2 regions of the Paenarthrobacter sp. NPDC089714 genome follow, and region 1 is predicted to be linked to the other one. Evidence: riboswitches for the same ligand, from Rfam matches in the RefSeq annotation. Region 1 holds a riboswitch; the other holds the start of a gene.
The links. A riboswitch is a leader RNA that binds a small molecule or an ion and turns the genes downstream of it on or off. The one in region 1 is predicted to bind thiamine pyrophosphate.
Positions count from the first base shown of each region.

Region 2: it holds a riboswitch for thiamine pyrophosphate, as region 1 does, so the genes downstream of both, thiD (bifunctional hydroxymethylpyrimidine kinase/phosphomethylpyrimidine kinase) here and ACIPY3_RS20775 (ECF transporter S component) in region 1, are expected to answer to the same signal.

Region 1 is NZ_JBIVGX010000017.1:52,725-55,925, reverse strand. It holds gene mnhG (monovalent cation/H(+) antiporter subunit G) at 1-167, shown strand, start outside; gene ACIPY3_RS20785 (DUF4235 domain-containing protein) at 236-496, opposite strand; gene ACIPY3_RS20780 (NUDIX hydrolase) at 534-1,247, opposite strand; TPP riboswitch at 1,476-1,611, shown strand; gene ACIPY3_RS20775 (ECF transporter S component) at 1,689-2,309, shown strand; gene ACIPY3_RS20770 (ABC transporter ATP-binding protein) at 2,309-3,201, shown strand, end outside.
Region 2 is NZ_JBIVGX010000003.1:61,405-64,605, reverse strand. It holds gene thiD (bifunctional hydroxymethylpyrimidine kinase/phosphomethylpyrimidine kinase) at 83-1,603, opposite strand; TPP riboswitch at 1,595-1,693, opposite strand; gene ACIPY3_RS06935 (Rne/Rng family ribonuclease) at 1,767-3,201, opposite strand, start outside.

The sequences.
Region 1 (3,201 bases):
CCGTGCTGCTGGTGGCTTGGATCTTCCAGTTGCTGACGGCACCCGTTGCGGCCCACATGGTGGGGCGTTCGGCCTACCGCACCAAGCATGGACACCGTGAATTGCTCACCAAGGACGAGTTGGAAGCCGTGGTACAGCGTGCGGCCGAGGGGCGCTCGGAGGACTAGGGCAACGCGGGGTCACTTCCGGCCCATCCGGACGTCCGCCATGGGCCGTAAGGATCCCCGCGTTGGTTTTAGACGATGTCCTGGGACTTGGCGAAGCGGGCGATGGCGCGCTGCGTACCCCGGCTGGCCAGGACCTGGATGAGGGTGCTGACAAACGCCGAGATGAGGGCAAACGTCAGCGCTGAGCGGAGGCTCGTCTCCATGTCATCGTTGCCTTTGGGCGGCTTGTTGCCCGTGGCTTTTTCCCATCCCTTGTTGACCAGCTTGGTGCCAAGGAAACCCGCGCCGAGGCTCACGCCTGCGCCCAGAAGCTTGAGGAAGAAGTTCATGCCTTCAGCCTAACCTCAACAACCCGGCGGATCCTGCTTAGCCCCGGCTCGCCCTCTCCTTGAGGAAGGCGGCAAGGGAGCCCGGTGGTGCCAGCACAGGAACCACCTCATGATCCGCGGTCCACATGGCATCAACGGAGTCGAAACCGGAGATTTCCCGGAGCAGGTAGTACGTGGGCGGCATGAGTTGCAGCTTGCCCTCAGCCTCCGCGGACAGGATTCCGTCAACGGGCATCCACAGTGACTGCCACGCCTCAGTGGTCTGGTGTTGCGGTGCGGCGTCCGGGGCAGGCTTGGCAACGTAAAAGTAGGTGTCGAAGCGCTTGGGCATGTCCACGGGCGTGATCCAGTTGGCCCACGGCCGAAGGGCGGACGGATCCAACGTGAGGCCGGCCTCCTCCTGGACCTCGCGGATGGCGGCGGTGAGAACAGTGCCGGAGCTCTTGCCTGCCTGGCCACCAATCGCGGGGAAATCCGGCTCTGCTGCGGCGATAGAGCTCAGTCGCCACTCCTTGGTGTGCCGTTCCATAAGTTCGGGTGAGTAGTCCCAGCCCTCGGAATCCGCGGCGTCCACGCGGCCTCCGGGGAACACCACCATGCCCGCCGCGAAGTCCATGGTGGACACGCGATGCTGGACAAAGGCCTCCAGCCCTGCAGACGTATCGCGGAGCAGGATCACGCTGGCTGCAAGGCGGGCTTCGGCTACTGGCTTGGCTGCGTCAGGATGGCTTGGACCAGGAGTTTCCGTCATGCTGCCATTGTCTCAGCTACGTTGTGCGGCCCGGTCTGCGACCCCAAGGGCGGGGAATGGGGCGCAAAGCGGACCCAACAATGGGGGTGGGGTGACGTTGTGGGGCCCGGTCTGCGCCCTAAGGGCGGGGAATGGGGCGGAGAGCGGCCCCGCAACGGATTTATGACCCGCTCCATGACCCCGTAAACCCCTTCAGGTGTAAACTGAACCTCGCCCATAAGGGCAGATTGATAACGACAGGGGAGCGCCGCCGTCGAACCTGCAGCGATGCAGGAGACGCGAGGGCGCTGAGAGTGCGGACAGCCGCAGACCCTCGAACCTGATCCGGTTAGTACCGGCGCAAGGGAGTCGAGCTTCTCAGAGTGTCCGGACCAGGGCGGCGTGAGCTGGCCGGGGTACCGGGGAGCACTTTCCCCTCCTGTAACCTCAGGAGGCAAAGAAATGACCACGGCAAGCGTGAAGAAGACCAGTAACAACTGGCGCGTTGTAGACATTGTGGTGGCAGCGTTGATCGCCATCGCCGGCGGCGTGATTTTCTGGGCATGGTCCCAGGGCGCCGCAATCGTATCCATCCCCATGAACGCGGCCTACCCGCCGCTCACCGGCCTGATCGCCGGCGGCTGGATGATCCCGGCGGTGCTGGGCATGCTCATCATCCGCAAGCCCGGTGCGGCGCTGTTCTGCGAGGCCGTGGCCGCTACCGGCGAGCTCATCATGGGCTCCCAGTACGGCACCACGGTGCTCATCTCCGGCATCCTGCAGGGCCTCGGCGCCGAGCTGGTGTTCGCAGCGTTCCGTTACAAGAAGTTCAACCTGCCCACCTCGCTTCTCGCGGGTGCGGGCGCTGGCCTCTTCTGCGGCCTGAATGATTCCTTCCTCCCGTGGGGCTGGAACATCGCCTACGAAGCCGTCGACAAACTGGCCTACATCGCATTCTGCACAATCTCCGGTGCGATCATCGCCGGTGCCCTCTCCTGGGTTGCCACGCGCGGCCTGGCGAAGACCGGCGTGCTGAGCGCTTTCGCATCCCGCAAGGCTGCGTCGGAGCCTGTCTTCAACTGATGGCCGCCACAAACAGCGGCCGGCCCGCCGCCATCTCGGCCGAGGGCTGGGGATGGCGGCACGCCGGACGGTCCACCCCCGCCATCCACGGACTGGACCTGCGGATCGAGCCCGGGGAGCGCGTGCTCCTGCTGGGTCCCTCCGGAGCCGGCAAGTCGACGCTCCTGCACGCCTTGGCCGGGGTGTTGGGCGACGAGGAAGACGACTCGGACGAGACCGGCTCCCTGCTGATCGACGGCGGACTGCCGCGCGAACAGCGGGGCCGCGCCGGTTTGATGCAGCAGGACCCGGAAACGCAGGTGGTGCTGTCCCGCGTGGGCGACGACGCAGCGTTTGGTGCCGAGAACCTCGCCGTTCCGAGGGCAGAGATTTGGGCGCGCGTCCATGAGGCGCTCGACGACGTCGGGTTGCGTACCGCTGCAGATGGCGGCCTGGCGCTGGACCACCCGACGGCGGCACTCTCCGGCGGGCAGAAGCAGCGCCTTGCGCTTGCCGGCATTCTGGCGATGCGGCCAGGGCTGCTCCTCCTGGACGAGCCGACGGCCAACCTGGACCCGGCCGGCGTGCTGGAAGTCCGCGACGCCGTTGGCCGCTGCCTGGACAAGACCGGTGCAACCCTGGTGGTGGTGGAGCACCGGGTATCGGTTTGGAAGGACCTCGTGGACCGGATCGTGGTCCTGCAACCCGGCGGAGGGGTTCTCCTGGACGGGCAGCCGGACCACGTGCTTTCCGAGGCCCGCACCATGCTCATTGATGCGGGCGTGTGGGTTCCCGGCTACGTTCCACGGACCCGTGCACGGACCTTCGTCCCCGAGATGGCACCGTTGCTCCTGGCAGCACAAGACCTGGCTGTGTCCCGGGAGAAGCCCCGGCGCCGCGGCTTCAAGAGCAT
Region 2 (3,201 bases), on a different contig from region 1:
CTTTCCCGGCACCGTGCCCATACAGCCTACAGGCTCCGGGACACTTTGCCGGGAATTCACCACTTCGACGCGCGGGCGGCCTTTACGCGTGCAACCGCGGGGCGTCAAAGAAGGCCGTCTCGTAGCGGCACGAATGGGCGAAAGCCTCCACCATGGCGGCCCGGTCGTGGCTGGAGGCGACGACCGCGGCCGCGTCCGTAAAGCCGATGGCCTTGCGGGTGGCCTCGGCAAAGTCTTCATCGGCGTAGGTCTTCAACCAGTCCGCATACGCGTGCTCCGACGGGGAACCTGCTGTGACGTAACTTGCGTGGAGCCGGTGTCCCACCTCGGCGTAGAGCCAGTAACAGGGCAGGATGGCCGCGAGCAGCACGCCGTAACTTCCAGAGGCCGACGCCGCCAGAAGGTGGTCCACGTAGGCCTTGGTGACAGGTCCGGTGTGGGTTGCGGCCTCCCGCGTGCTCAGCCAATTGCGGTGCAGTTCGGATTCGACTTCGAGGCAGAGCTGCGAGGACCTGGCCCAGAACAGCTGCTCTTCCTCGGTGGGAGCGAGGGCACCTGCCCGTGCCAGCACCCGCGAGTAGCCGTTCAGGTAAAGGGCATCCTGCGCGAGGTAATAGTTGAACTGTGGCTCGGGAAGGCTGCCCGACTCCAGCCCCTGGATGAATTCGAGGCCATGGATGGCGTCCAGCTCAGGTGCCGCTTCCTCCCACAGGCGGGCGGCGAAAGCCCCCGGGCCTTCGGCCTGCTGTGCATGGTGGAAGTGGTTGATGGGGCCACTGCCATGGCCCACCTCCAGCACATCCGCGGTGGCCAGGGCCTGCAGGAGCCAGGGTTTGACCTCCCGCAGCGACGCTTCCCAGTCTCCCGTCCGCGCCTGGACCGTAGCCAGGGCCGAGGACAACGAGCAGCCCGTTCCATGGCTGTTCTTCGTCTCCACCCGTGGCCCCGCCACCGAGACAAGGTCCTGCCGCAGCAAGCCACTGGTATTGACGAGCGCATCGGGACACTCGGCTCCCGCCAAGTGTCCGCCCTTCACCAGCACGGTGTTTCCACATTCGGCCGCGAGCCGCTTGCCTTGTTCGAGGGCAGTGGACCAATCCGTCGCTTCCGGCTCGCCCAGCAGCATGGCGAGTTCAGGAATGTTGGGGGTGATGAGGTCCGCCACCGGCAAGAGGCCGCGCAGGGCTGCTTCGGCGGATTCCCGGAGGAGGCGGTCACCACTGGTAGCTACCATCACCGGGTCAAGGACCACGACGGCGGGACGCACCTCCTCCAGCCAGCGACGCACCTCGCCAATCACCTCGGCGTCGCCCAGCATCCCGATCTTGACGGCGTCGATGGTTACATCGCTGCTGATCGCCTCAAGCTGCTGCCGCAGAAAGTCCACGGGCGGAACATGGACGGCGGTGACGCCCAAGGTGTTTTGCGCCGTGAGTGCCGTGACCACGGCCATTCCGTAGCCGCCGTGGGCGGCAATGCTCTTCAGGTCTGCCTGGATTCCAGCGCCGCCAGAGGGGTCGGAGCCCGCGATGCTAAGGACGCGCGGGGCCCGCCGGCCGGTGTTTGCCACGGCGTAGACGGCTGATTTCAACGATGAAGTCATGAGGGACATCCCTTCGCCGGTGCTAACCGGACAGGTTCAACGGGTCTGGATCTCAGCCCGGCCCAACGCCTGGCACCCCGTGTCAGTGACCAAGCCTAACGGACGAAGGGTCCGGCATTAGTTACTGCCGGACCCTTCGTCGGTTACATGACGTTGGCAATGCCTAGAGTTCCGAGGCCGGAACCCCCACGCCGAGGATAATCGGCTCAGAAGCAGCGGACTCCCTCTTGGCCTGCTCCTGCGGCGCCTTGGCTTCATGGGCCGCTCCCCCACCGGTGGACGCGGACACCTCATGGTGCTCTACCGTGGTCTCGTTGGCGGCACCCTGCGCCCGGCTGGCGCTGCGGTTCCGGCGCCCACGCCGGCCGCGGGCACGACTGGACGGATCGCTTTCCTCCGCAGGATCCTGCCGGGAGGGGACGGTTTCCGCGGGAGCAGCAACAGTGGCAGCGGGCCCAGCCTGGCTTTCGACAGCCACGGGATCCCCACCCAGGTGGGAGAAAGCCTCAGCCAACAGGTCCAGAGTCATGGCAGGCTTCTCCGAAGCGGGCTCCTCGTGGTGTTCCACGAAGGGCAGGGCAACCTCTTCACCGCCAAACCGGAGCACCGGCGTGGCACGCGGGGCGCCCTCAACGGCGCCCGAATCGGGCACCTCGTCAGAATGCTCTGCGCCAGCCCCGGTTGCGGCGGCGGCCGCGGCACGTGCTTCTTCCTCGGCCCGGTGAACCTCGTCGTCGTGCAGGTGGGCAGCGTGCGCTGCGGCGGCGATCGTGGCCAGGGCAGCCCTGGTGGCCTGGGCCTTGGCCTGCCGTGCCGGATCCACCGGCTCCGGAGCCGGCGTCGAAGGCGCAGGCGAAGCTGCGGTGTGGACCGGCGTCGAGCTCTCTGCCGGCTGTCCCCCGCCCTTGCCGCGGCGGCGCTTCCGCTCAGTCCGGCTGGAAGGCTGCTGCTGGGTTTCCGTGTGCGGCCGGTGCTGCTCGGCGGCAACAGCGTTTGCACGACGGTGCTCAACAGGTTCGTCGTGAGTCACCACGCCGCGTCCGGCACAGTGCTCGCACTGCTCACCAAAGACCTCGAGCAGGCCTGTGCCCATGCGCTTGCGCGTCATCTGCACCAGGCCAAGGGAGGTCACCTCCGCCACTTGGTGCTTGGTACGGTCCCGGCCCAGGCATTCCACCAGGCGGCGCAGCACCAGGTCCCGGTTGGATTCGAGCACCATGTCGATGAAGTCGATGACGATGATGCCACCGATATCGCGCAGGCGAAGCTGGCGGACTACTTCCTCGGCGGCCTCAAGGTTGTTCTTGGTGACGGTCTCCTCCAGGTTTCCACCGCTGCCGGTGAACTTGCCGGTGTTGACGTCCACCACAGTCATGGCCTCGGTACGGTCGATCACCAAGGATCCACCCGACGGCAGGAAGACCTTGCGTTCCAGGGCCTTGTGGATCTGCTCGTCGATGCGCCATGCCGAGAAAATGTCCTGGTCCTTGGTCCACTTCTCGAGCCGGCCCACCAGGTCCGGCGCAACATAGGTGACATAAGCCTCAATGGTGTCCCAGGCATCGTCGCCGGAAACGATGAGCTTGGAGAAGTCCTCG